One region of the Paenibacillus sp. FSL P4-0127 genome, then DNA from elsewhere that is predicted to be linked to it. Evidence: riboswitches for the same ligand, from Rfam matches in the RefSeq annotation. Region 1 holds a riboswitch; each other region holds the start of a gene.
The links. A riboswitch is a leader RNA that binds a small molecule or an ion and turns the genes downstream of it on or off. The one in region 1 is predicted to bind cyclic di-GMP.
Positions count from the first base shown of each region.

Region 1 (7,344 bases):
TCCTGACGAAATCGTGGGGGTTATGCCGGTCGATGGCTATGCGGAGGATTCCTTTTTTCAAGCCTTGGGCAAACTGCCCGGCGTGTTGGCGGACGCTGGCGCCGATCTGGCGCTTTTGGGCGTGACCCCAGACGCGCCTGCGGATAAATTCGGTTATATTGTGACGCAGCAGCCGGCCGAAGCGGACGGAAGCTTGCGGGTGCGAGCGTTTGTGGAGAAGCCTTCCGCGGCTAGGGCCCAAACGTTGATTGACGAGGGCGCCTTATGGAACTGCGGAGTGTTCGTGTTTCGGCTTGGATTTCTGCTTGATGCGCTTAAGCAAAGGGGCCTGCCGGCGGATTACGATGAGCTGCTCGGCATGTATAAGCTGCTTCCGCGCCAAAGCTTCGACATCGAGGTGGTGGAACGAACGAAGCGCATTGTAGCCGTTCCTTATCAAGGCCGCTGGAAGGATATCGGCACATGGAATTCGCTTTCGGAAGAAATGGAGCAGCAGGTCAGCGGGAGCGGTTATGTCTGTCCGGATTCATCCGGCTCCCGGATTGTCAATGAGCTGGATATCCCCGTGGGCGTATGGAGAGTGCCCAACATTGTCGTGGCCGCGGGACCGGACGGTATTCTGGTCACCGACCGGGAAGCGTCGGCCGGCATTAAAGATATGGTGGCTCAAGTCGAAATCACCCCCCGTTTTAAAGAAACCGGGTGGGGCCGGAAGACGGTGTTGACCGCAAGACGCGCGGGCGAAACGGAATCGTTGACCAACCGGGCCGTGATTTCCGCAGGCCGTTTTATCGGTTATCATGAACATGGGCGGCGCAAAGAAATCTGGATCGTGATTGCCGGCGCGGGCGAAGCGTGCATTGACGGCCAAACGTTTCCCGTAGAGGCGGGAAGCGTTGTTGTCGTTGAGCCCGGCATGAAACATGCGCTGTTGGCGTACAGCGATCTGGAGTTGATCGAACTGCAAATCGGCCGAAAAATCGAAGACAGCGACATGATCCGTTATGCCGATCCTTGGATGGCGAAGGAGGGAAAGGGGGAAGAGCAAAACCATGAGGTGCCGGCCAGGCGGTAAAACCGGACAAGCGGTTGGCGAATGAGAGAAAACATGGCTGAGGAACAACAGGACATCGATACGTACTACTTGGAATCATTTCAGGAAGGTATCCTTAAATGCGACACTAGGGGGACGATCGTGTTTATGAACCGCAGGCTCAAAGATTTGTTCGGCTTGGAAGAGATGACGGGGCAGGATATTACGGCTTTTACCAAAGCTATGGATGCGAACATTCAGCAGGAGGACCATAAGCTGACCAAGACCATACAAGCGTTTCGAAAAGGAGAGGTGAACGGAAATCAGGGGAAGTTCCCATATGCCCAAGGACCTAGGCGTTTGTTCTCGTTTTATGTAAGCCCGGTATTGGATACCGCGCAAACGGCGTGTTACGGGTATTTATTGGTATTTCGGGAATGCGGCGAAGAAGAGGCGGCCGATCCGCAGAGACGCGAAATGATCAGCGTGGTCTCCCACGAATTAAGGACACCTCTGACGACGCTGCTGGGCTATGTGGAAATGTTGATGCAGTACGATATTTCCGCGGAGAACAGGCGGCGTTACATGGAAATCATTTTTGCGGAAGGAAACCGGTTGTCCCATCTGCTTGAGGATGTTTTGGACAGTGAGCGGCTGGAATCGGGAGGGTATAACTATCATAAAACTTATGTACCGCTGATTGAACTCATTCACGAAGTGACCGAACGGTGGAATTTGAAATCATCGCATCTTATCGAGGTGGATTCCGAGGTTGAAGACGCTTTCATCTACGCGGACCGGTTTAGAATGTCTCAAGTTTTTGACAATTTAATCAGCAATGCGATTAAATATTCTCCCGGCAAACCATTAGTACTCATCCGAATCGCGGAAGAAGCAGACTATTATATCATCGAGGTTACGGATTACGGAATAGGAATTCCCGCGGAGATGCATGCGCGGCTGTTCGATAAATTTTATCGAGCCGGTCATTCGGGTTCCCGTCAAATTAAGGGCAGCGGCGTGGGCCTTTATATCGTCAAAAAAATTGCAACAGACCACGGGGGGACGATTACGTTAACCTCGGAAGTAGGGCAAGGAAGTACATTCCGCTTGCGTATGCCAAAACCCGTTCATTTGGATTAAGCGTTTCCTATTTTATAGCACAAAAACCCAAAACGGCGCTTGACCAAACGATCATGAGAGACTCCTGCGAAAAGCGCAAAACATAAGGGCAAAAAATGCCGCTATTCCGGCGATATCCGTCAATTTGAGAGAAATAGAGACGATTTATGCCGCTATTGTCTTCAGTCGCAAGGAAACGCCCGCGTTCTGGGCCCTTCACAAGCGAATAAGGAACAAAGATGCCGCTAATGGGGATGAACATGCCCGGCTCCGGATAATAAGCACATAAATTACCGCTATTTTGAAGACCGGCGTTTGGTGCGCTCCAGCAGCCGACTGTCGAATACCTGTTTTCTAGGTTGAGCCTACTTAAATTAATATACATATAAAAAAACAAAAAAAGCCTTCTGTTCGGTAGCTGGCTGCCATCCTTGCGGGAAGGCCCTTTAGCTTTGCGTCGCTGCCTTTCGACAGGTTTGCCGTTTATCGTAGCCGCTTTTTTCACAAAAAACATCGTATCACGATTCCATAAAACATGCAATCCATTTCCTGGTAATCCGGGTGCGCAAAATTTCTCTTGCCACTCTTGGAATATTAAGGTATGATAGTACCCTTCTTGCAAAATCGCCTTGACTGAAGTGGACGGGTCTGCCCGTCTATGAGGGGGACCCCCCCTCTAAATAAGCTTATCGGAGGTGTTTAACCGGATGCTTTATTTCACGCTGGCTTCCAAAGCCTATGCCCGCAATTTGCAGTACCGCGGAGCCCATATGGTGCACAACCTCGCGAGCGCGATGTTCGGATTTATGTATGCGTGCATCTGGATCGGGTTGGGGAAGGACCACCCGCTGGGAGAGTACGGAACGCAGGGAATGGTGAATTATATCGCCTTCACCCAGGCGTGTCTCTGGATCACCAGCTTCATCACGAACGGGCTCGGCATCCCCCAATCCGTCAGGACCGGGCAAATCGCGCTTGATCTGATGCGTCCCGTCCATCTGTTCAGCCATACGATGGCCAGGGAATGGGGACAGATCGCCTACCAGTTCATTTTCAAATCCATCCCGATTTATCTCCTGTATTTCTTCATTTTTTCATTGCAAATTCCAAATCAATGGACCGCCGTGTTGTACACCGTGTTAGGGTTGCTCGGGGCCTCCTATCTGTCGATCTGCATCAATTATTTGATCGGCGTAAGCGCCTTGTGGACGATGGAATCGTCCTGGCTCTATTGGGCCAATAGCGCGCTGATCAATTTGCTTGCCGGATTTTTCATCCCGTTGGAATGGCTGCCCGGACCGCTGGAAAACCTCGCCTGGCTATCGCCTTACCCTTACCTGCTCTATGTTCCCACAACGATTTATCTTGGAAACGGAAGCGGCTCCGCCTTATGGGGAACGCTGCTTTGGTGCGTCCTGATGACTGCTTGCTGCTTGCTGGCAACCCGGCTGCTGCGGCGGAAAGTGGAGGTGCAGGGCGGATGAACGAGAGGAAGGGGCCTGGCGCTGAGAACGGGCAAAAGCCTGGGAGAGGGCGGAAGCCAAAGAACGGGCGGAAGTCTAAGAGCGGGCAGAAGCCTATGAGCGGCATAGACGGCACGCACGAAATGTACGATGACATTAGCGGCAGCGGCGGACGATTCTCGAAGGTCACTGCCGGCCCGACCCGGTCCGCTGGCGCGAAGCCGATGTCTTGGCTGAACCTGTACCGGCTGCTGATCCGTACGAGCATAAAAAGCCGGATGCAGTACAAATTCAATTTTGTGCTGGGTACGGTGCTGGCCGCGTTGATCCAGATTTCCGAATTTCTGATGATCGCGATCGTTCTGGACAAGTTCGGCGTAATACAGGGCTGGTCGGTTTACGAGATCGGGTATTTGTTTGCGGTGATGACGTTGTCCAGGACGCTGTACCGCACGTTTGCCGAGGAGGTGCACCATCTGGAAAAATACCTGGTCGGCGGAGAGCTCGACCAGCTATTGACGCGGCCGATGCCGGTGCTGCTCGCTTTAATGCCGCAGAACTTCCGGCTGATGCCCGGCGAACTGCTGCAGGGCGGTTTCATCCTGTGCTGGTCGCTCGGCGCGATGACGCATAGCGGACAAGTCGGCTGGATTGCAGTACCGTTTACGCTATTCATTATCGTTACCGGCGCGGTCATTTTGTTTTCTATCGGACTTGCTACGGCTACGCTCGGTTTCTGGACGACCCGCATCAGCGAACTGCAAAACTTCACCGAGGATGCCGCTCAAACGGCGGCGCGATACCCGCTCACCCTGTATCCGAAGTGGATGTCCTCGCTATTTTTGTTCGTGATCCCGGTCGGCTTTGTGAATTATGTACCTTCGCTCTATATTTTACGGGGCGAATGGGGGCCGTGGATCCTTGCGGCGACGGCGGGGGCGGCGGCGGTATGCTTAGCCGCAAGCCTGCGGTTCTGGCTGTTCGGCATCACGAAATATCAAAGCACAGGAAGCTAAGCGCACAGGGAGAGTAAGAACGGAAGGCCGTAAGTACAAGGAAGCTAGTGCGTACGAGTAAGTGAAGGCATGCTGTGTATAAGTCAGTGAAGGCATGCTGCGTAAGGGTAAGCGAAGGCATACAGGACGAAAAGGAGGAGCGGCTTATGATCGAAGCCAGCCATTTATATAAGGAGTTCAAAACACCCGTCGTGCGGGAGGGAAAGCTGTCCGGCCTGCGTACGCTGTTTTCGCGGGAATACCGGCTGAAAGAGGCGGTCCGGGGCATCAGCTTCAACATCGAGCGCGGGGAGTTTGTCGGTTATATCGGTCCCAACGGCGCAGGCAAGTCGACGACGATCAAGATGCTCACCGGCATTTTGCATCCGACCTCAGGCACGGTTATGATCGGCGGCCTCAATCCCCATCGCGACCGGCGGCGGGCCGTTCGCAGGTTGGGTGTCGTGTTCGGACAACGCAGCCAGCTGTGGTGGGATTTGCCCGTGAAGGATTCCTACGACATCCTAGCGGAAATGTACGGCGTAAGCCCGGCGGAAAAACGGGAGCGCCTGGACCGGTTTGCCGAGCTGCTGGACCTGCACGAATTTTGGATGACGCCGGTGCGCAAGCTGTCGCTGGGCCAGCGGATGCGGGCGGACATTGCGGCCGCCATGCTGCACGATCCGGATTTGCTGTTCCTCGATGAACCGACGATCGGCCTTGACGTGCACGCCAAACGCAACATCCGCCAGTTTTTGCAAACCTTGAACAAGGAATTCGGGAAAACGATCCTGCTTACCACGCACGACATGGACGATATCGAGCAGCTCTGCAGCCGCGTGATGGTGATTAATCACGGGCAGCTCGCCTATGACGGGACGATCCGCGCGCTGCGGGACATGATCGGCTTGCCGACGGTCATCCGCGTAAAGTTCCGGGGCGGGTTTCGGATGCCGGAGGGATGGAGAGAGGCGCGACATGTTGCCTCGAACCCGGGGGAAGGGATCAAGGCGCGGCATGTTGCCGGGAACCAGGAGGAAGGGTTCGAGGTACGGCATGTTGCAGGTTCCCCGGATGGCGCTGCCTCGGCCGGATTCGTTCGGGCGACGGCGGGTCCGCAGGCCGTTCGGGCCACGTTCGCCCCGTCCGGCCTGCCGTTTCGCGTCACAGGCATAGAGGAGAACACGGTCGTCATCGAAGCCGACCGGCGCGAGATCGGGACCATGGAGATCATCCGGGAGCTTGGCGGCTGGGGAGAAATCGACGAAGTCGACATGGAGGAGCCCGATTTCGAGGAGGTTATCCGCAGCTTTTCGGCGTCGTAGGTATCGCTGAGCTGCTGCTGGCAGTGGCAAAACGAGCTAAAAGGGCTAATAAGGTCCGCTGTATCCGTTGCATGCTACAGATTACACTAGTGTTTGCTCCGATACTTTTCAGATTTCCCGCAATTGCTAGGTTTTCGAGCCGATATTACACCTGCTGAGAATCTAACGGTTGTTGCAGCTGCTATTTTACGAAAAAAGATCTTTTTAAAGTCCTAAAGCCGAGATCAGTGCTTGACAAAATAAGCGTCTTGGTATCCCTGCATGCTGCTTTGCACGATTATTCCTTTTGTTCAGGGGGGAGAGGGTGAGGGCTAATCTCGGTCCTTTCATTTTCCCGGTGTCTTGCCCTATTCCTCCCTTCAGGTCTGCTTCACTTCTCCAACCTCCTTCTCACAAGCCTGTCTAACGATCTGGAACTAATGATCTCGAACTAATGATCTCGAACAAATGATCTCGAACATGTCCGCTGCTCCCAAACCTATTTTCCTCTCCTAAATTCTCTTCCTCTCTGCTTCCGGATCAAATGGGATAATCGTGCAAAGCGTCCGGACAGCGGATGTTGATCTGCTCTAATCTGAGTCAAATAGCCGGGTTTTAGCTAAATAAGCGCTAAGGCAACCGTTAGAATAGATCTTCCGGCTGGGGAGTTGGATAGATACGGCGAATCTCCCATAAACTATGTTCGATCAGAGGAAAAATTAATGAAGAAGCAGGCTATGAGTTACGAAGTGATAGTTACGAAGTGGTAGTTACAAAGTGATAGGAGTGAAATTGTGAAGAAAATAGGGCATGTTACGTTGCTGGTGAAAAATTACGATGAAGCGATTGAGTTCTACACGAAGAAGGCGGGTTTCGTCCTGCTGACGGATAACGCGTTCGGAGGCGGGATGCGTTGGGTGACCGTCGCCCCGGCTCAAGATGCCGGAACGGCGATCGTTTTTGTCGAGGCCGACACGGCGGACAAAGCGGATAGGGTCGGCAGCCAGGCGGCCGGTCACGTTTTTCTGACCGTTCAGACTGAGGATTGCTATCGCGATTACGAGCATATGAAGGCAAACGGGGTCAAATTTTTCGGTGAGCCAAAGGAAGTGCCGTGGGGGATCGAGGTCGTGTTCGAGGATCTTTACGGAAATCGCTTGGACCTGGTCCAGCATAACGGAATGTAGAAATGCAGCAAAATGCAAGGCGGCCTTGGCTTAAATCGCTCGAGCCAAGGCCGCCTGTTTTTTCTGCTTATTTGATTTTGATCGTGTGAACGGCGGTGCCGGTAGCTCCGTCATTATCGGTGACCGTCAGCGTCACGGTGTAGGTTCCGGCGCGGTCAAAGCGATGCTTTACTTTCGCGCCGGACGCGCTGCCGCCGTCGCCGAACTGCCAGCTGTAGCTGACGATGCGGCCGTCCTCGT
Region 1 covers NZ_JBBOWY010000002.1:900,085-907,428, forward strand. The annotation lists gene NYE74_RS30405 (sugar phosphate nucleotidyltransferase) at 1-1,075, shown strand, start outside; gene NYE74_RS30410 (PAS domain-containing sensor histidine kinase) at 1,109-2,176, shown strand; gene NYE74_RS30415 (hypothetical protein) at 2,184-2,552, opposite strand; cyclic di-GMP riboswitch class I at 2,566-2,646, opposite strand; gene NYE74_RS30420 (ABC transporter permease) at 2,863-3,639, shown strand; gene NYE74_RS30425 (ABC transporter permease) at 3,843-4,634, shown strand; gene NYE74_RS30430 (ABC transporter ATP-binding protein) at 4,781-5,938, shown strand; gene NYE74_RS30435 (VOC family protein) at 6,712-7,104, shown strand; gene NYE74_RS30440 (S8 family serine peptidase) at 7,172-7,344, opposite strand, start outside.

Region 2 (7,344 bases), on a different contig from region 1:
CGTGGCCACTACATAAGGAGAACGCGTTCCGTTCCAATCAAACGACGAATTCAGCAGCGTCTCCATAAAATCCCCGTTCGGAAAATGATCCGTCCACTGGCGCTGCCCCTGGAATCCGGAGGCGATCGCATGATGACCCTGCGCTTCCTCCTCAAAGCCCAGCTCGGCCAGGCGCGGATTGCCGATCATCAGATCGCGCGCGATCAGCGTCATTTTGACGACCGTTTCCCATTCCCGATCCTTGCGCTCGCGGGACGTTTGCAGATGCTCCGGGTTGTTGTCCGGCCCTTCCTGGCAGTTGTTTTTCACCCAGTCCAGCGCCCGCTTGTATTCCTCGGGGTCAAAAATCTCCTCTTCGATCCGGCGCGTAAATTCGCTCATGTCAACGTATTCGTTCCGCATGCCCAGATATTCCTGGAAAAAGGAGTCGTTCACCATCGAACCCGCGATGCCCATCGATACCGATCCCATCGAGAGATAGGCCTGATCACGCATCATCGCCGCCGCCAACCCGCTGCGGGCAAAACGCAGCAGCTTCTCCTGCACATCGTCCGGAATCCGGTCGTCGCCTTCGTCCTGCACGTCTTCCCCGTAAATGCCGAACGCCGGCAGCCCTTTTTGCGCGTGCGCGGACAAGACCGCCGCCAGATAGACCGCCCCCGGCCGCCCGGTGCCGTTAAAGCCCCACACCGCTTTCGGAATCAGCGGGTCGGTATCCATCGTTTCCGTGCCATAACACCAGCAAGGGGGCACCGTGATTGACAGGCCGACTTCGGCTTGCTTGAATTTTTTTGCCGCGGCCGCCGCTTCCGCTACCCCGCCGATACATGTGTCGGCAATGACGCATTCCACCGGCCGGCCGTTCGGATAACGCAGCTCGGCGCTGAGCAGGCGCGCAACCGCCTTGGCCAGGTTCATCGTCTGTTCCTCAAGCGATTCGCGGACTCCTCGCCGTCTGCCGTCAATCGTCGGGCGAATGCCGATTTTCGGAAATCCGTTTCTCCATCTGTAATCGTTTTCAACCATACCTGTCCTGCCTCCTTGGCCTTGGAATATGGTCTCATTTTAAAATGAGCTAACCGGCTTCGTGAACCTACTATATTGCCTTATTCGCAGCACAAAACCGCAAAAAAGTGAACCTCTCCCGCAAGCCCCGTTCATCCGCCCCGGCGTAGCTTCCAAATAGCGCATCCATTGAAAATATACGGCCTGCCACAAGCGAGAATTTCACGTTCCGTACACTAGTGATCCTCTCAGCCCGTCGCTACCCCATCCTTCATTGGAAAAATCCAATAGATTGCCAGATATCCAACGACTTTTTGACCTCTCATTGGAAATATCCAATAGATTCCGCTCTAATCGTCTGTATTGCGCCATGCTGGGATTCATCTATTGGAAAAATCCAATCAAACTGCTGCATCCCCACTTCATTTCTGATTCCATTGGAGATTTCCAATCAGAACGCCCGGCCAGGCAGGCCGCGAAAACCTGAAACCGCCTCCCGATCATATCGGCTTGTTGAAATGTGAAGCCTACGGTCCAGCTTTTTTCCAACCTCACCCGCTTGGGATATAATAGGGATATCCATCCGATCGTGGGGAGGAACCCTAGCGTGCCAAAAATCGAAATTCCGCATCGCAAAAGCGACCGTTTCCGTTTCAAAAAAACGCCCGAGCTGCTGTTCGCCGGCCAAGTCGTCGATGAGCGACGATTTTACGCCCCGCCGCAGATCCATGATTTTTGCGAAATTATTTATATTGTGGAAGGTGCCGGAGAATTCCGGATCGCGGGCAAAACGTACGAGGTTCGCCCCGGGGACGTGGCCGTATACAACGCCGGCGTACCGCACGAAGAACGCTCGCTGAGCCCGGAACCGTTCAAATTGATTTACTGCGGCGTAAGTAACGTGCATATCGAAGGCGTCCCGCAAGGGCAGCTGCTTCCCGCGTACGTGGAGCCGGTCATTCCATGCGAAAAATACGCCTACAAGGTGGAAAGCTGCTTGTCGGAAATGCTGCAGGAGTGCGATTCGCAGGTACTGGGCTACGAAACGCTCAGCAACAACCTGCTGATGTCGCTCATTACGCTCTTATACCGGATCGTCGACGTCAAACATCCGTTTGACCCGCTCAAAGACAAAAACGAAATCACGGTCCGGACCAAGCAATTTATCGATAAAAACTACACCCGCAGCATCACGTTAAAAGAAATCGCCGACACGCTGTACGTCAGCCAGCATTATTTATCCCACCTGTTCAAAAAGGAACTGGGCGATTCGCCCGTCAACTACCTGATCACCCGCCGCATCGAAGAGGCCAAACGCCTGCTGTCGAATAGCGACGCGCCAATCCATGAAATCGCTTCCCGCGTCGGGTATGGGAATGACAAGTATTTTTCCATGCTGTTCAAAAAAGTGACCGGCCAATCGCCCAGCGCCTACCGGGACGCGAAAAAGCAAAAACGGGACGGGTGTTGAGCACCGGAAAAGTAAAAGCGCGATGAGCGTTCCGAGCGTTGAGCAGCGGAAGTGTGCGGTAAAACGCAGAATCGGAGTAGTCCACTAAACCGTAGCGACGGATTTGTCCGCTAAACCATCAAGTGGGGGCGCAGGATAAGCCGAAGAAAAGTTGTTCTCTTACGTTTGGCAGGGGATAGACGGGGATAAAGAAGAGACTAGAGCGGTATACGAACTGCTGCGAACTGCTACGAACTGCAAAAGTGCAGGCGATTTTCGTCGAAACTCCTCGAAACGGGGGGTTCAAATGCAAATGTGCAGTTCATATCCGGTCAGAAGAGACTTTTTTATCGAACGGCTGTAAATCAAATGCATTTTTGCATTTCGCTTGCTCGAAAATGGCGATTTGCGGAAAAATCAAATGCATTTTTGCATTTGGTCCCCTCCGTTCGCACGGTGCCAGCAAAAAAGCGCGAGCCGACAAAAGTAATGTCCCCCGGCTCTCCAGAAGCGGATTGGAACCCCTGCCAGGACAGCCTTTATTGGAATAAGTGAACGCCGTACACTGGCGCGCAGGCGTTTCTTATGCATCGTAAAACTCCTGAACGAGCTCCTGAATCGCCCCGCGGACAGTAATCTTGCTTACTGCAAACTCCTGCTCAAGCTGCTACTCGGAGGGGATTTCGTCCCCAGCAGGTAAACGCCGTGGAGAATCCGCTCCTTGATGATGTTTTTAATTTGCAAATATAACGGTCTATCTTTACGGGCAAACTCACGCCCCTGTTTCCCTACCTTTCCACATCCCCGGGGAGGATTGCTCTATCCCCCGGTGGATTTCCGCCTCCGCCGCCATCGGGGTGTCGCCCGGCACGGTATGCGCCAGCATCCCCGCTGCGGCCGAAAACCGGATGGTTTGCTCAGGGACGAAGCCCTCGTGGATGATCCTGCTGGCGAAGCCCTCCAGCTCGCCGTGGATGATCCCGCTGGCGAAAGCGTCTCCCGTCCCTATTCTATTTTTCCGTCCACGACGTCGATCTTTTCTCCGGTCCCCCGTTTAAGATGGCGGAGAACGAATCTTTCTTTCACTTTACTCGCCTCTTTTAGATAAACGTTATAATGTTTAATGGCGAATCGATATGTTCATTAGAAAGTGCGTCGTGAATATTCACGACGCACTTTCTATTTTTACTTTATTGTCAGTTCGTATAAATGTTTTTTTCCTTCATAAGTAAATTGAATTTCCCCGCTATCGAATTCGAAATCCCTAAGTATCTCTTTCTGACCGGTTTTGGTGTTATAGACAAATGCTTCATTGGTGTAACTCCCATCCGGATTGCCTGGCGTAGTGTAAACGCCCACGTACAAACCTTCCGAATTATCTACTGTATAATGATAAAATCTGCCTCCAGAGGCATGAAATTCTTCGATGACCTTGTTGCTGCTTGGATCATTAACATTCATTGCCCATAATTGTTGTCTTAGAGGCTGCGAACCACCACGAAAATCGGAAACGGTATGATATAAAATCGTATCGTTTACGGCAAATAAGTCATCAACTACGACATCGGCTTCGCCATCTTTAAGGGGTAGGGTTAGAAGTTTCGTCGATGTGTTGATATCCAGCGTATTATCTTTTGCATTACTTAGATATATACTAAAAGGCTCGGTAGGATAGTACTCTGGATAACTTTCCGTTTCAGGACGCTGCTCTAGCGTTGGCGCAGGAATCCAAACCATTCCTTTGGGTGTTTTAACGGCAAAGGTATATTTCTCCGCATTTTCGTCTTTTACTGCCACCTTATAAATCTCGCCATCGACATCAAGACTGATTGTTTTTTGAGATCCCTTACTATTATCAGTTGCAGGGCTGGTTTCATTTTTCGTTTGAGTAACTTCTGTTTTTGTTTTTTCCGTGGAAGCAGGCGCGCTTGTTATATTCCCGCAAGCCGATAGAATCACCGAACAAATCATGAAACCTATTACAAACTGGAGTGCCTTTTTGTTCAATACATTTGAGCTCCTTTAACCAAAATTTCATGCGCTTCTTTTATTGTATAACAATATTGCACTAATTCTGTGTCATTTCTGCTATTTAATGTTTGAAATTATTTAACAATTGGAAAAGAGGAGTACTTTTGTCTTTTTAAACGATAATATCCGAAAAAATATAGTATGGAAGCTCGGATCATCTATACTGTGACTTTTTTATCTATTACATTGTTGACAAGTGCTTTTTTTTGAAATATATTGAAATTGTTTGATAGGATATTAGTAATATTTTACTACATCCAGGTCTTTTTAACTATAATCGAATATTCGGCACACTAATCGAAAGATTAGGTCGCAAAGCCTTGGAGTCTAACAATTCGAAAAGCGAATTAATGACCGTCCGGCTGCATAACAATGAATACTATTGTTTATGCAGCCTTTTTTATTTTCCCCTCGTTCTCAACGGATTTTTCCGTGAGATATATAAAATACCCAAAGCAAGGAGGGTAGAAAATTAGTGCCTGAAAGGGAGGAATTCTATGAAAAAATGAGGAGGAACCAATGAAACGCGGGTTAAAAATAATATTGTCCTGGATTTGCATGTTTTCGCTTTTTGCCAGTCCCCTGTCCGTCTTCGGCGCAAGTTCGGGGGACCCCGTCTGGCCGAATCCCGGAGCCATTCAATTGAGCAAAACCGCCCAACCTACAGGGAGCCCTGGCGAGTGGGAAATTACGCTCAAGGCTGAAGGAAAAAACGTCCGGACCAGCTCGGACATCGTGCTGGTCATCGATAAGTCGGGGAGCATGGACCAGCGAAGTGGATGGTTTACACCATCGAAGATGGATAACGCTAAAGATGCCGCAAAGAAATTTGTGGATAATTTGCTGTTACCAAACTCTTCCACCCAAATCGCTGTGGTCTCATTTAATAAATCCTCTACCCTTATCTCAGGTTTTAAAGGTGCTGGCAATAAGAACGCTTTGAAAAATGCCATAGAAGGTATTGAACCGACCGGCGGAACGAATATCCAGGCGGGCTTGAAGAAAGCTAGCGACCTGTTGGCGAACAGTATCGCGCAAAACAAAATAATCGTGTTGTTAAGCGACGGTGAACCAACATTCAGCTTCAAGGGAACACATGCTGAAGGATTCAACTGGCCTAACAGCAGCAACAACTTTTCGATTACGAGTTTTGATTACGGAAAAACCCTTGGGACAGGTGCAGATTTTACTTTTAAAAACTATGATTGTAATATCTTTGGTTTTAACTGTAAAAACGACACCTACAACATCAACAATTATCAAGTCAAGGATAACGGCATCGGTACCATTTCCGAAGCAAAAATCGCCAAAGATGCAGGGCTCAAGATCTTTTCGGTAGGCTTGGAAGTTTCAAACAACAGCAACGCGATAAATGTGTTAAAAGACATTCAAAGCGAAGGCTACTTCCCTGCCAACAGCGATGAATTGAACACGATTTTCCGCGAAATGGCCGGAAAGATTTCCTATGCGGCTCAAAATGCCAAAGTCGTTGATCCGATGGGAGACATGTTCAATCTCAAGAAACAAGGCGCACAAGTCAGTCCTCAGGATTATTCCGCATCGCAAGGTACGGTAACTTGGAACGCTGCAACCGAGACATTTACTTGGGACGTCGGCAATATCGCCGAAGGTGAACCTGCTTCATTAACTTACAAAGTGGTCTTGGACCAATCCAAAAACCCCGTTTCTAATGTCCTCTATCCTACGAACGGCAAAACGACAATCGAATATACGAATGTTACGGGCGAGAAAGTTTCGAAGGATTTTGAGGTGCCGAAAGTAAGCATCGGCAACGGTTCCATCCTCATGAAGGGCTATAAAGTCAATGCGAGCGGCAAGCCTGTCAATGCCGAAGGCGTTGAAGTGGAAGGACCGGAATTCGCGGAATTGCTTTATAGCGAGTATTACAAGGATCAAAACGGGAATGAGGCTTTGCCGATCGGGGCTGCGGAATATTCCGTATCGGCCAAAAACATTGCCGGGTATCAGTTGAAGGTAGGAGAAAATCCTGTTAGCATCCGGCTTACCGCTACCAATCCGACACCGACAGTTTGGTTTGGTTATGAGGAAGCGGTTGAACGGACAGTTACCGTTCATTATTTGGAGCAGGGAACAGAAAAGGAACTCGCTCAATCAACTACGGTAAAAGGTGTCGCTGGGCAAAAAGTAACTCTAACGGCTGTCGAAATTCCGGGCTACACTCCGGAAAACAAAACTGCCGAGTACGTGGTTAAAGCCGAAGGCAGTAACGAGTACACCTTCTACTACGTCGCTAATAAGCAAAGCGTAGAAGTACAGTACCTCGAGCAAGGCACCAACAAGAAACTCGCTGACCCAACTACGGTTGAAGGCGTGACCGGGCAAACACTCGAGCTCAAAGCGATCGGCATCCCGGGCTACACCCCGGTGGAGCCAAGCTTCAACTATAAGCTTGGCGTGGAGAATGCTCCGCATATCTTCTACTACACACCGAGCGAACAAACCGTTACAGTGAAGTTCGTGGATAAGGAATTGGGGAATGAACTGATCGAACCTCGCACTGTGACGGGACACACCGGCAAAACCGTAACTCTCGAAGCAGCCGAAATTCCGGGCTACACTCCGGAAAACAAAACTGCCGAGTACGTGGTTAAAGCCGAAGGCAGTAACGAGTACACCTTCTACTACGTCGCCCATAAGCAAAGCGTAGAAGTGCAGTACCTCGAGCAAGGCACCAACAAGAAACTCGCTGACCCAACTACGGTTGAAGGCGTGACCGGGCAAACGCTCGAGCTCAAAGCGATCGGCATCCCGGGCTACACCCCGGTGGAGCCAAGCTTCAACTATGAGCTTGGCGTGGAGAATGCTCCGCATATCTT
Region 2 covers NZ_JBBOWY010000001.1:2,911,115-2,918,458, reverse strand. The annotation lists gene NYE74_RS13110 (L-fucose isomerase) at 1-1,026, opposite strand, end outside; gene NYE74_RS13105 (AraC family transcriptional regulator) at 1,613-2,476, shown strand; partial or broken gene NYE74_RS13100 (GntR family transcriptional regulator) at 3,048-3,199, opposite strand; partial or broken gene NYE74_RS13095 (hypothetical protein) at 3,244-3,470, opposite strand; gene NYE74_RS13090 (hypothetical protein) at 3,641-4,462, opposite strand; cyclic di-GMP riboswitch class I at 4,764-4,856, shown strand; gene NYE74_RS13085 (S-layer homology domain-containing protein) at 5,129-7,344, shown strand, end outside.
Region 2: it holds a riboswitch for cyclic di-GMP, as region 1 does, so the genes downstream of both, NYE74_RS13085 (S-layer homology domain-containing protein) here and NYE74_RS30415 (hypothetical protein) in region 1, are expected to answer to the same signal.

Region 3 (7,344 bases), 550 kb from region 1:
AGCCGCGTCAAATCGTACAAATCGCCGCCGCTGTCATTAAAGGCTTGCCCTTCGCGGTTAAAGTGCATTTTAAACAGCCGTTCGATGTTATCGGAATTCACGTTTTCCACCAAAGGATTCATTCCGTTGTGCAGCGAATTGGCGTGCATGATCATGTACACGCTCGGAACGAAACCCAGCTTATCCCGATAAATCTGCTCCATAAGCCGGTAGTCTTGGTTAATGCGCGCTTCCATTTCCCGGCGGTTCTTCAAAGGCACCTTATCGGCGTCGCGGATGAAGTCCATCAAATAGTGCGTATAGTAACGCGCCTCGTCTTTATTCTTAAACTGCTGCTCGGTTTGCGTTCCAACGTACCGCCCGTCCTTGTCAAAAATATTGATATAGGTCAAACGGTAACCGTTGCTCCCCAATTCCCAATACCCTTTGCGCGTCAGCTTAAGCAGCTCCGGTCCCGCCAGAAATTTCGGGTCCACGACGTCCAGCCGGTCGGCGTAGGAAAGCATCGTCGCTTTATAATTGTATTTTTCCAGCAGGGGCTGGGCGAACAAGGCGGAATCGCTGCGTCCGTCCTCAAAGCTTAGATACACTGCCCTTTGGGGCAGCGGCTTGCCGTGCTCGTAAAAATCAAGAATATCCTGCTGCGAAACCGTGACATACCCGTTTTGCCGCAAAATTTGCAGTTGCTCGTCCAGACGGCTTTTGGCGATCAGACCGCGCGTTCCGGTTCGATCCACTCCATAATAGGACAAGGCGATAAATCCCCGCGTTTGCTGCCAAGCCGCTTTGTCCGGCTCCCGGTAACGGTGGATTCCCGCCACGGCATGCACCAACAGCACCAGCACCATAGCCAGCACCACAAATTGAACGGCCGATTTGACCGCTTTGTTCCGCTCTTTGCGTCCGACATCAAGCGCCTTGCGCGGCTTGTTTTTTCCCATAGTCAGTCAACCTCACTGTATGAACCCTTGTCCTTGTGGGAATCATTAAAAAGATTTTTAAAAAGTGATCTTCTCCGTTTGTTCGCTTTGCGGCTTTCTTTTTTGGCTCTGGCCTCAACATCCTGCGGCGTTTCCCGCGTACCCCAGGTGGATTTCCAGAACGTGACCCAGGCGACCGGCATTTGCCAAAGCAGCACCAGTTCGTAAAAAACACAGAATACCAAGCCGAAAATCCAAAGTTTGCTTTTACGGAACAACAGATGCGCAAAGCTCATCAATAAAGCCATCAATATAAGTCCCATCAAAAATGTGCCCGGAAAAACGCCGTAAACGAGCGGCACATACACGAGATTGTACAACACAACGATCGGAGCGGCGATCGGAACGATCAGGCCTATGTAAAAAAACAGCGCCATGAACGGTTCTTTACGCCAGATGAACGTCCCGGCGCGCAGCGACTCCCGCAGCCAGGAGCGCTTCCAGCGCATCTGCTGCTTCAGGAAGACGTCCAGCTTGGACGGCACGATAGTGGAACAAATCGCGTTGTCCTGGTACCCCGTCCGATGGGAGCGAAGTATGAAGTTGGTCATGCTGCGGTCATCGCCGAACGTGGCCGGCTGGCCAAGAAATTTCTGATTCAACCAGGCGTCCGCGTATTTGAGCACCAGCTCTTTCCGATAACATGACAGCGGACCGGATAGACAGGTAACGCTGTCGAACCAGGATTCCGCCGCTTTCATGATGCGAAACGCGATATAATAGCGAACCGTCTGCAGCTTGGTAATCGAATTCGTATATTTGTTTTCCACGTCCGTCCGGCCGGCCACCCCGCCCATTTTCGGATCTTGAAACGGCTGCACGAGGTGAAGGATGGCGTCCGGCTCCAAAAAGCTGTCCGAATCCACGAACACGACCAAATCATGTTTGGCCATCTCCACGCCTTTGACCAAAGCGACCCGCTTGCCTCCGTTCTCCGGCAAGACAACCAGTCTGAGGCGATTCCGAATGTCAAACCGCTCCGCTTCCTTATGCAGGCGCTCGACGATCTCGTTGATCCGCTCCACCGATCCGTCGGTTGAACGGTCGTCCACAACGATCACTTCCAGCTTGTCGATCGGATACTCCTGATTGATGCAGCTGAGCACGGTGCGCTGAATCCATTGCTCTTCGTTAAAACAAGGGATAATGATCGTCACGCCCGGCGTATAATCCGGATTGACCGGCACGTTGCGGTACAAAGCCCCGAAAAAATACCGCGTCAGCAAAAATATGGCCGCCGTTAGACTGTATAAATAAAGCAGAATGTTGTATTTGAAATAGATGATGCTTTCGGCGCGCATCAGCAAAATAATCGTCATAGCGACAAACAGCAAGCCGCTGGCCGTATACACGGAATAGCCCCAACGCCGTTTCTGAAAGTAATTGTAAAGGTTGCTTTCAAAAGCAAGCGCCGCCATCGGCTTCTCCCCGTCCGGCGTGTCACGGGTAAACCTGCGAACGACCGATGCTTTTATTTTTACCTTCGACTCAAAACCCTCCGGCATCGTCCCCGGCGGAATGTTAAAGCGCAGCTCGAACACATCGCCTTCACGGCATGTTTCGGCCCTCTCCGATTCCAGCTCCACCAGAATCCCCGTTGAAGAAATGTCCGCGGCCATGCCGCTTATTTGGGACTTTGCGTCCGCCTTTTTCCCTTTCTTATCGGCTCCCACGGGCAGCAGCGAGACGGGAAAATCAGCCTCATAGCGCAAGCTGAGCAGACGGGGCATCTTATTGTCGCCATGATCGGCGGATTCACCGGGCCCATCGTCCTTTGAGCGCAACATGCCTCTGCGGTCCGACGCTTTGCGGATGTTCTCCGGATCGGGGACATGGGCAAGCAGCCGCCGATCCGCCTTGGGCGTGGAGAGAACTTCAACCGGCTTTTGTTGTGCTTTGTTCTTTTTCCTCAAGTTCATTGCCCCTTAACCTTTAAGATGGGCCCTTTACAGGCTCCAGTAATGATAACCCGAAGCTTCGAATTCGGATTTATCGAACACGGCTTTAATATCGAAAAACACCTTGCTCTTGTCCGCCCCGAACAACCGGTCGTAATCCTCACGAGCCATGTTTAGAAATTCCCTGTGAGGGACGGCCAGCACCACCACGTTCAAATCACGCAAATCGGGCAGCTGCGCCAGCTCCAATCCATGCTCTTCATACACGAGCCGCGGGTCCACCAGCGGATCGCAGACAAGCGGCTGGATATCATATTCCTTCAGCTCTGCGATAATATCCGTGACCTTCGTGTTGCGAAAATCGGGGCAATCCTCCTTGTAGGCCAGGCCGAGGATACCGACTTTCACATCCGACAAATCTTTCCGCAGGCGCATCAGCAGCTTTACGATGCTGCGGGCGACATATTTGCCCATCCCGTCGTTGATGCGCCGCCCCGCGGAAATGATTTTCGAATGGTACCCCGCATCTTCCGCTTTATAAGTTAAATAGTAAGGATCGATGCCAATGCAATGGCCGCCGACCAGCCCTGGGGTGAATTTGAGAAAATTCCATTTGGTTCCCGCCGCGGCCAGCACCGCTTTCGTGTCGATTCCCATCCGGTGAAACAGCATGGATAGTTCGTTCATAAAAGCGATATTGATGTCGCGTTGGGCGTTTTCGATCACCTTGGCCGCCTCGGCCACACGGATACTTTCGGCCCGGTAAACCCCCGCCTCGATCACCAGCTCGTAAACCTGCGCCACAAGACCAAGCGTCTGCTCATCCATGCCGGAAACGATTTTCACGATGTTCTCGAGCCGGTGAACCTGATCGCCCGGATTGATTCGTTCGGGGGAATAGCCGACTTTAAAGTCGACCCCGCATGTAAGCCCCGACTCCGCCTCCAGGATCGGAACGCACACTTCCTCGGTGACGCCGGGATAAACCGTCGACTCGTAGACAACGACCGAACCGGGGCGCAAATGTTTCCCGACCATCGCGCTGGCGTTCTTGACATAAGTAAGGTCGGGCACTTTATCGTTTTGAACCGGCGTAGGCACGGCCAGGATGTAAAAGGAAGCCTCCCCCAGCCTCGCCTCATCCGAGGTAAAGTCAATCGAGCTCGCCTTGATCGCCGCGTCCCCGACATCGCCGGTCGGATCTTTCCCCGCAAGGTAATCGGCGATTTTCCGGGGACTCACGTCAAACCCGATGACGTCAGCCTTGCGGGCAAACGCGACCGCTAGCGGCAAACCTACGTACCCTAGTCCGACGACAGCCAGTTTGGCCGTCCGCTTTACAATGTTCTCATATAGTTGATTCAAATCCATAAGTTCAACCCCATTCATTTCCCGATGAGTATCCAAAGATGCCGAGCAAGCGTTCGTTCCTTATTTCATCCCGTACAGCTCGTCCAGAAGCACAAAGGAATAACCCCGCTGCTTCAACTGGTCGATTACCTTCGGCAAGGCTTCCAGCGTATGGAGGCCGTCAAGCATATGCAGCAAAATAACGCTGCCGTTAGTCGTCTGCTTCAGCACCCCGTTTAAAATGTACTGAGCGTCATGGTCGGAATTCCAATCCAGGGTGGTCACATCGTACAAAGCGAGCGTCTTATACCCCGTGGCCGCGATCACCTTGGCCGTCTCCTTGTTGATCTCCCCGGTCGGAGGCCTGAACAGCATCGCCGGCTGCTGCTGAATCGCTTCGGTGATGATGCGGTGCGCCTTGACCACTTCTTCCTGCAGCTCGTCGGGCGGGATTTGCGTAATCACGGGATGGCTGTAGGTATGATTCGCCACAAGGTGACCCTCTTCGACGATAGCTCTGGCCAGGTTCGGATTGTTCTCTACGCCGTTGGCCCGCAGAAAAAAGGTCGCTTTGACGTCATGATCCTCTAGGATCTTCAACAGACGGGTGACGGTCAAATCGCTGCCCCAATCGTCAAAGGTCAGGGCGACGACCTTCTTGCCGTGCGGGTTCCATTTGGCGATATCGCTGGCGTTATAGATCAGATTATAGTCCGCCTGCTCGTAATCGGGATTGATCCGGGCGGCATCGTATCCCGGGATTTGCTCCAGCGGCTTCCGCTCGCCGCCGTCACGCACCAGCTTTGCGAGCGGCACCAACTTATAGCCTACTTCTTTCGCCGCATCCGCAATATAGGAAATGGAGGAAACCACCTCGGGATTCACGTCCGTATTTAGCGCGATAATGCCGCCGCGGCTAATGTACCTCCGTATGTAATCGCCGATTTCCTTGGCGCTTTGCATGTCGCTGTCCTTCGGATTGATGTTGTAGGAAACGACGGCTTTTAGTCCGGTTTGCGCCGCCACCAGGCGAACGTCTTCGCTCATACGGGCCCCCCGGGTCCGGACGAACTGCGGCTGCTTGCCTGTCGCGTCGGCAATCAAGCCGTTGGTACGGTTGATTTCTTTATAGATTTCTTCATAGCTTAAGGTCGTCAAGTCGGCGCGCGTCAACGTATTGTTCTCCACCTCGTGGCCGCGGCTGGTTAGTTCCTTGACCAAATCCGGCTCTTCGGCCGCCCGCATGCCCGGGACAAAAAACGTCGCTTTGATATGATGCTTGTCCAGTTCATCCAATAAACGCTCGATCGTCTCGCGATCGCCCAAACCGTCGAACGTTAGGGAAAGCTCCTTTTTGGCCGTATAGACAAAAGACAATGTTTTGCTCGGTTCCCCCGTATAACGGGCAATCGGCTGCTGCTGCAATGAAGCGGTCTGCGCCCCGGACATGGGGGAGGCCCCATTCCCGTTGTCCGCCTGCGGACTGGCCCCGCTGCAGCCGGCCGCCCAAAACGCAAGCAGAGCTGTGGCTAATCCGATTCGAATCGACCGGGCGCCGTTTCCTGCCATCGAAATCATTAGTTCACCTTCTTTTGTAAAAGTAATTTTTTTCCAATCAAAATCTTCAAAATAAAAAGACCGCCATACTTACATGGCGGCCGGACAATCATAGCGCAGCTTGCACCGCAATTCCCACCACGGCTTGCGAACGCTTTAGACTCCAAACTTTGCGTCCTATCCTTTCGAATAGTTTGCCTTTGGTTTAGAATTTTAATTATTTAAATTTATTATAATCGACTCCGGCTGGAAATCAATCCATAGTTTATGAAAAAAAGCGGATTCACAAAAAAATATTCAGGAGTGGGGGCCCATTTCTTTCCATGTCAAATAGCCTAGAAATGGAGCTTAAAGAAGCGCGCCGATAAGCCTGCGGTGCTCTTTTGTATTGCTCCGGGATAATCCAGCAGAAAAATAAGGGCAAAAAATGTTGCTATTCCGGCGATATCCGTTCATTTGGGAGAAATAGAGGTAATTTATGTCGTTATTTTCCCCCGTCGCAAAGAAATGCCCATGTTCTGGACCATTCATAGGAAAATAAGTACATAAAATGCCGCTAATGGAGACGAACACGTTGGGGCTCGGATAATAAGTACATAAAGTGCGTTATTTTGAAGGGTAGGCGGTTTATCGTTCCAGTCGGCGGCGGTTAGAACTAAAACAAGGGCGCTTGCTCCTAACGGAGAGGGACACCCTTGTTGGTCGATCCGGTTTTCATTAAATTATTCGGTGCCAAGGAAAATATAGCGGGCCAATACGAGCACGGCCAGCACCCACATCAGCCAATGAATTTTGACTTTGTTTTTGGTGAACAGGTTGTTGAAGCCCCCCAGAATGACGTAAGAGACCAAACCGGCGGCGATCCCGTTGGCGATGCTTCCGGTGAAAGGCATCAATACGATCGTCAAGAACGCCGGGAAGGCATGCAGGAAGTCATCCCATTCGATCGATTTGACCTGGCCGATCATCAGCACGCCGACGATAATCAGCGCCGGAGCCGTTGCCGCGCTCGGCACAACACCGGCCAGCGGCGCGATGAACAGCGCCAGGAGGAACAAGATCCCCGTCGTTACCGAAGTGAGCCCGGTGCGTCCGCCTTCGGCCACACCAGCGGTGCTCTCTACATAGGAAGTGATCGTGCTGGTGCCAAGAAATGCGCCCGCGCTGACGCCAACCGCATCCACCAGCATCGCCTTGCCGATTTTTTTCTCGCCTTCTTCTTTGTTTTTCATCAAGCCGGCGCGGGTAGCCGTACCGACCAAAGTGCCGAACGTATCAAACAATTCAACGAACGTGAATACAAAAACAATTTCAAACAGACCCAGATGCAAAGCCGCACCCAGATCGAGCTTGCCCACCGCAAGATTGTCAAAAGCGGGCAGCCAGCTGGCGCCGGAAAGTCCGGAAACGTTAGTAACGCCCATCGGAATACCGATAATGGTGGTGGCGATAATCCCGATCAACAGCGCTCCTTTAACCCGCAGCGACATCAAAATGGCAATCAGGATCAAGCCGATCAACGTTAATTGAACATCGGGGCTATGGACGAAATCGCCCAG
Region 3 covers NZ_JBBOWY010000002.1:349,364-356,707, reverse strand. The annotation lists gene NYE74_RS28115 (polysaccharide deacetylase) at 1-941, opposite strand, end outside; gene NYE74_RS28110 (glycosyltransferase family 2 protein) at 944-2,899, opposite strand; gene NYE74_RS28105 (nucleotide sugar dehydrogenase) at 2,927-4,249, opposite strand; gene NYE74_RS28100 (polysaccharide deacetylase family protein) at 4,310-5,806, opposite strand; cyclic di-GMP riboswitch class I at 5,879-5,994, opposite strand; gene NYE74_RS28095 (NCS2 family permease) at 6,508-7,344, opposite strand, start outside.
Region 3: it holds a riboswitch for cyclic di-GMP, as region 1 does, so the genes downstream of both, NYE74_RS28100 (polysaccharide deacetylase family protein) here and NYE74_RS30415 (hypothetical protein) in region 1, are expected to answer to the same signal.

Region 4 (7,344 bases), 310 kb from region 1:
TGTTGATCCAATTTCATTTATTTTAACTCTTAAGTGTGTGGATCGAAGTTGTTCGCGAACGATGCCAATATTGGAAGTTAAGTCCTCAATAAATGCCGCCAATGTACCTTGAACGACATTCTCATTAGTTGACGATTGGACAGAACGATTTAGTTGCCTCGGAATTGGCTCAATGATGAGGCATTGTGTTTTGTGGATATCAAAAATTGCAAGTTTCCCCGAGAGTATAGAATTAACAACAGACTCGGGGCTGGTTTTCTTTTCTTCATGAAGTCTGTATATTTTGCTGCCACGATCGGATATCTTAAGATCGGCAATTGTTCGTGGAAGATCAATCATGGAGTTCAACCCGCAAAAAAGGAGTGGGGAATCTCCAATTATTTCTTCCTGTTGAAAAAAATCATCATTTTTAATAAATTGCGTTTTAATTTGCTCGTACATAAATTAATGCTCCTTGCCAAGAGTTGCGTTCAAAATAACAAGATTTGATACCTGAGGATTCATTTGAAATCAAATTTTCCCAAAGAATCGTGGTTTTATACTGCCCGCAACATATTTCTTGACAAGGGATACGACTATCCGATCATCCGGGAACAAGTAGCTGAAGACACCGATCAGCATTGTCAAAGGATTTGCCGAAGGGCTGCTGGATCATGTGGCCGACAATAAACGCGACCGCTATGCCCGGACGATTCTCCGGGAAGCGGATCGGATGGAGAAGCTGGTGGCTGACATGCTGGAGCTGACCCGGCTTGAGGCGGGCTCGGCTCCGCTGAAAGAAAGTGTTTTTTCATTTGAGGAACTGGCTGCAGAAGCCGTGGAGAAGATGTCGCGTTTGGCCCGGGACAAGCGTATGACCTTTCAAATGGAAGGCGAAGCCGGAAGCCGGGTGAAGGCCGACAAGGAAAAAATTGAGCAGGTGCTGCTTAATTTACTCAGCAACGCGATCCGTTATGGAACCGAAGGCAGCGCCGTCTTGATCCGTCTGGAGGCTCAGCCGGAATTTCTCCGTGTTTCCGTTACCAACCAGGGGCCGCTTATTCCGCAGGATCAGCTGCCTTTGATTTGGGAGCGTTTCTACCGCGGGGAAGACTCGCGGAACCGTAAAGCGGGCGGAACTGGACTGGGGCTTTCGGTCGTTAAGGAAATTATGCTGCTTCATGAACAGGCGTTCGGAGCACATAGCACGCCGGAAGGGATGACGTTCTATTTCCACCTCCGGCTAGTTTAACCGTATTAGCCGAATTAGCCTTATATGCCGCGAAATCCGCGTATAAACCCTCTTCCTCCAGGGAAGCGTCTGCAGAACTGCTGCCCGGCTTTATACCTACTTTCCCTCTGGCAGATAGAAGACAAATCAAAGAGAGAGGCAATAGAGCAAAGCCGCATATTTCACGCCTTTTTCCAGCAAACGTGCAAGCGGCAGAACAGAGGATAGAAAACGATGGCGAAACAGATGTCAGCAACACCCCCGCCGGTTTGAAAGTGGGGCATGAATGATAAGGAAGCGAACATTAAAATGCACGATCCAAAAATTAAGACGACTAAAAAAATAACCGACGAATGACTAGCCGCCGGTTCAAACTGTAAGTACAGTGTGTAGTCGTTTTTATCTTCAGGGCTGTACCTAAAGCTCTCTATATTTCTATCTCTCCGGACTTGGAAATCAATTGTCTGACGGCCTCAACTACCGTTGCGCGTCGACGTGCATGATCCGATTTCGCGGCCGCCAGTTCTGCGATCTCGGGAGGTTGGGACGACCACAAAGCAGCGATGCTTTGAACAAGTATCATCAATTGTTCCGCGTCAAACCGGGATGAAAGCCTTCCGTCCTCTTGAGCGGCTCGAATGACATCGATTTTATGACGAGCGGCCTCGATGCTTCCGGGGATCAGTTGATCGGTCCCGCCTCGTTCGAGTCGGTGCCACATGATTACACGAGCGACTTCAGGATGCTGCACGCTCGCATCGAATAGCTTTCCTGCATACTCGGGCAGGTCTTCTGGAATAATGGGAATATTGGTTATAGTCTCGTTGACAATAAAATGCAACACAGCGTCGAACAATTCGTCCTTGCTGCCAAAATAGGTATATACCAGTCCTGCACTGCACCCGGCTCGCTCGGCAATTTGATCGACCCGGCTTCCGGCCAGGCCGCGAGCGGCGAATTCCTTCAAGGCGGCGTCAAGAAGCTGTCGTTTTTTGGATTCGGGATCTCTTTTCATCATGGGATCATTATACTTGAATAAACGTTCATTTGACAACCGGATTTGGCGTGTGGTTTAATGAGGAAGTAATTAATTAAACGTTCATTCAATAAGGAGGGCGAAAGTTATGCCTGCAAAAGTATGGTTTATTACAGGAGCCTCGCGCGGATTTGGCCGCGCCATTGCTGAAGCCGCGCTTGAACGGGGCGATCTGGTGGTGGCAACGGCGCGAAATCCGGAGACGTTGCGAGAACTGGTATCCGCAAGCGAAGGACGCGCCTATGCCGTTCGACTGGATGTTACCGATGAGAACGAAGCCAAACAGGCCATTGCGCAAGCCGTAGAGAAATTCGGTCGAATCGATGTTGTCGTGAACAACGCCGGATACGCCGATCTCGGATCGATTGAGGAAACGCCGTCGGAACAGTTCCGCGCCCAGATCGAGACCAATCTGTTCGGTGTCGTCCATGTTAGCCGCGCGGCGGTTCCGGTCTTCCGAAAGCAAAAGAGCGGGCGGTTCATTCAATTCTCCACGATCGGCGGACGCCGCCCGGCAGGACCGGGACTCGCCGCATACACGGCCGCCAAGCATGGCGTCGAAGGATTTTCCGGCGTGCTTGCCGCAGAGACCAAGCCTTTCGGGGTGAAAGTAACTTTGATTGAACCCGGCGGTTTCCGTACCGACTGGGCAGGATCCTCGATGAAGATCATTCCGCCTGGCGAAGCGTATCAAGAGACAGTCGGCATACTGCTGAATATCTTCAGCGACGCGGCCAGGACGGGGAGACGTCCCATCGGGGACCCCAAGAAGGCTGCGAAGATCATTCTTCAAGTGGCCGACATGGAAGAGCCGCCGCAATGGCTCGCTTTGGGCAGCGATGCCGTGAACATGATCCGGCAAGCTGACGAGTTGAAGCTCGCAGAACTGGCCAAATGGGAAGAACTCTCGCTCTCTACGGATGCCGACGATGCTGTCCATCCCGACCTTAGTAAGCTATAAAGTTAATCCTGCCAAAGCTCGATTTGCTACGAAAGAGAGGCAACTGAAGCGGTAATAGCAGGATCATCCAGTAGCGATTGGGTTTCATCCTAACGGGCATGCATGACTATCTGATCAGTTGTCCCGATATATCATAAAGCGACATAGGAAAAAGGCAAACCAGTTCGAAAGACTGGGACGCAAAGCCACGGGTCTTCTGCCTGCGTGCAATGATCGCCGGGTTACCCTCGCTAATGCTGTCAGTTAAAGGCACGGCCTTTCGGGGGCGTGTCTTTTTTGTGTTCCCAGAACAATCAACGAGGTGATGATAAGATGGAGGAGCGTGCAAGTTATGCCCGTAGAAGTTGATGAAGTCGTGCGTTGGAATGAAGGCAAGATACAAGTACTGCTGGTGGACAGCGACCCCATTTGGCAGCATCGGATGACGGAAATGATCAATGCGGAGACGGATATGAATCTATTTCATATTGCAACAAACAAGGAGTCGGCCATTCGAGCGAGTGAGCAATTGGATTTAGATGTGATGATTCTTGATCCGGTGTTACATTCATCGGGGCAGGACGGACTCCATACAATTTCCGAAGTTCTAAAAATAAAATTGATGCCAATCATCATCTTGACCTCCCTCTGCGAGCCTGAAATCATTGTGGAAGCTGTGTTGGCCGGAGCAATCAATTATATTACCAAGATCAACTATGTGGATGTCGTGCACGCCGTCAGAGAAGCCTATCGGGGACAGGCTTCCCTTCATGCAGATGCTGCATCCATAATCCGTAATGAAATTGGGCTTGATAAGCGTAAAGAATTACACTGCATGCTGACCCCCACTGAAAAAGAGATCTTGCAGTTGATCGGGTGGGGCTATAAACAGCCGGTAATTAGAGAGTTATTAGGCGTTACAGAGAACACTATGAAATCGCACATTCGTAACATCATTCGAAAGTTCAATGTCAGTTCCATTCATGAAGCAGCCGAGAAAGCGAAACGAAGAGGCTTGTACGATCGTCAAGATCGAACCTTGTGTTAGCAATTTGTATTTAATTCGAGTTAATTTGTGTTTATTCGACACTTTATGAGCTGATCGTGTTGATGAAAATTTCACCCTCCATTTTTAAGCGCTTTATAGGTAAAATGGTTGATGAAGAGGGAGATTTTTAGGAAAATACGACCGGGGGTGAGCGTCGCAAAAAGGGAAAGGAAGACTATGAAAATAGCCTTGTCAACTTTGGCGAATCTAGAAAAGAAGGGTAGATGACGATGGAAATGGAGCGTGAACAATGTACAACGAAGTCGATTGATGGGCCAAACAGGCGGAGGAATACGTTAAGAAAGCATGCACAGCAAGGAGGGGTGTCTGATGTCGCAGATCTGGCCCCTGTTCCCTTTGAAAAGGTTGAATCGTGGCTGAAGTCCTATAACGACTGGAAAGCGAGATTGAAGTATGTTCAATCCGAACTCGCTCACATCCCAGAATTGACGCGCACCCTTCATATGGTTGCGGCTCATAGCAGAGGCAGAAAACAGGAAACGGTATTACGAACGGTCATTCGACGCATACAGATCACTGAACATGAAATTCCATTATTGCTATCCAGAATCAGTCTTATCGACTACGCTCTTACGTCGCTTACCTCGGAAGAAGGCTTATTTGTTCGATTGAGATATATTGATAATATTGCGTCCTCAGATGCCATAAGTCGTCTGGCACTTTCCCGCCGCGCGTACTTTTATCATCGGAAGCGAATTTTACGCAAAATTTACATGAAAATTAAAGATAGGGCGTTTTTGCTGGATTTGGAGTCGTCTCAAGCAGATTGAATGAATTCAGAAGACGCATTGCACATAGATTTGACCCCCGTATTCAACTTTGAGGGTCGGAGTGCCGGCGCCGCATGGAACATGTTCCGAATGCTGCACTGGTTTTGCCCTTTTTATGCACTAACTATGCACGCCATATGCACATGTTTCGTGTTATGTTGATAATGTGGACAGACAGTGCCACGGTAGCAACAAGAAAAATCAGTGATTACTTTTTTACAAGCGTCGTTTCTTTCCCTGATGCCCAGCGGAAGGAAGTACGGCGCTTTTCTATATTGCTAATGCAGTTGTCGGCTAAATATCAGATGCCAAGGAGTTGAACGGCACAAGGGCAGCGCCATGCATCATAGCCCGCTTAATTTCTCACACGGTGTTGCCAGGTGAGAAAGAGGGTGAAGGCGATGTATGCTTATTGCTCATAACTGCAATCGGCGAAAATATCGGCAAGAATATAATTCAATTTCACAATCGGACCTAGTCGCAATCGAGCGTGGACGCGCTCTCCGGCAAGGTCCTTTTTGTTTTCTACAGCTGTTATACAAAGGCACAAAAGGTAGCGTTGGCTGTCGTTCTCCCCCCTCTGTTTTGGTTTGCCAACAAACCAAAATGGAGGGACATGAATGAAAAAGATGAATTTGCGGGATATGTATCCTTTTATAAAGTCGGATGTATGGGTTGATGTAGATGAAGAAGTTGCCCACGAAATGCGGCGATTCGACTTGGAAGAAGGTGCTTACAGACTTCGAACATATCGCCATCGGGCCTATTATTCGCTTGATCGCAACGATGGGATTGAGCAGCATGTTTTATTTCTTTCGATTTCACCGGAGGAGTATTACGAGCGCAAACTTTCAAGGCAGCAACTTTATGAAGCAATGTGCCTTTTGCCGGAGAAATCTGCCAGGCGGATTTACGCCCATTATTTCTTGGATATGAGCAAAGTCGATATTGCCAGAGCCGAGCATGTCGATGAGCGGGCGGTTCGTAAATCGATTCAACGGGGCTTGAAACAAATGGAATCCTTGCTCAAAAACATGTAATCGTTTCGTGGGAGGGTCCGATTTTCCTGCCAAAATGAACGGTTATATAGAGGACCATGTTCAGACAGCGGCTGGTTGCAACCAGCCGCTGCATTCTATACGAAAGGGGTATGTGACGATGCAACAGGTTCGGTTTCGAGATGATGAACACGAGAGGTTTTATGTTCAGATGATGGATGAAAGGAAATGCAACGACGGCTATCACCGAGCATTGTTCTATACATTGGGCATTTCCCGAGAAACCAGAAGTCATATCCGTGATTTGTATGATTTTGCTAATGGCGGCATTAAGCCCGAAGGCCTTTCGGCCCCTTGGCAAACCGGCAGTTCCACTCGGGTATGCCGGCTCGCCTTTAATTTGTGGAATGGCTGGACCGAAGCGGGGGGCGAACATCACTCCACTCCCCATGAATTATTTGATTGCAGCTATACCCCCTACTTTTTTGAAGCGATTCGTCTTCGTTACCCCGAATATTGCCGAAGTCACGAGAGAACGTTCAAACGGCTGGCCGAACAAACCCGCTGAATGGCTGCCAACATTGGGAGTTGATTGGGACTATGAAAGAGATTAAAACGAGAGATGTTGTGAAAGACATCAAACGTTTGGATAGATTCCTGAACGTGTTGCCTCGTGTAAAGCGTTCAAGCGGTCGTGTCAAACGGCAGGTTGAGAATGACAAGAAGACCTCTCAGTCTCCAGTTGAATATGCGCAGCGACAGTTCGCAGCGGCTACGAAAAAAACGACACGCGTCCAAATGGGAGTGAGTCTGCGCATTAACAAGAGATTAATCCGACACATTCTAAAAAGGCGGCTGTTGCCAGAGGGTGATTCTGTCGCAAGTGATAGCTCGCTTGATGTTAATGCGGAGCCTTCGCTTACGCGTACACCGCGACTTGCTCGTAGCTTACATCTCCGTAAGCCGGTTGATGGAAAATACGTCTTGTCTTCTGGTTCGCATTCAGGAAAACAACGTTTTATTATTCGAAGCCGGGTCAATGCCCGGCTTCTGTATCGTTCTCGAACAGGTGGCTATCCTGAACGGATGCCAAAACGGGATTTCGGACATCTAAAACCGACCGGGAAGAAGGAAACATTCTCCGCCGCGGTAACTTGTTCAGCAATCGGGTACGTGAAACCGTTAAACCGAGCCTCGGCAACAATAATCAAGCAATCAGGTCATGCAGTTAAACGGAAAGTACGAAACTTCAAGACGTTATCGCCATTTATAAAAAGTGGGCATCGGATAGATCACGCTAACAATCATTCGGATGCTCAAA
Region 4 covers NZ_JBBOWY010000002.1:592,784-600,127, forward strand. The annotation lists gene NYE74_RS29145 (spore germination protein) at 1-441, opposite strand, end outside; gene NYE74_RS29150 (sensor histidine kinase) at 614-1,231, shown strand; gene NYE74_RS29155 (TetR family transcriptional regulator) at 1,638-2,228, opposite strand; gene NYE74_RS29160 (SDR family NAD(P)-dependent oxidoreductase) at 2,335-3,207, shown strand; cyclic di-GMP riboswitch class I at 3,351-3,436, shown strand; gene NYE74_RS29165 (response regulator transcription factor) at 3,539-4,234, shown strand; gene NYE74_RS29170 (hypothetical protein) at 4,465-5,025, shown strand; gene NYE74_RS29175 (RNA polymerase sigma factor) at 5,646-6,065, shown strand; gene NYE74_RS29180 (DUF6075 family protein) at 6,184-6,591, shown strand; gene NYE74_RS29185 (C40 family peptidase) at 6,624-7,344, shown strand, end outside.
Region 4: it holds a riboswitch for cyclic di-GMP, as region 1 does, so the genes downstream of both, NYE74_RS29165 (response regulator transcription factor) here and NYE74_RS30415 (hypothetical protein) in region 1, are expected to answer to the same signal.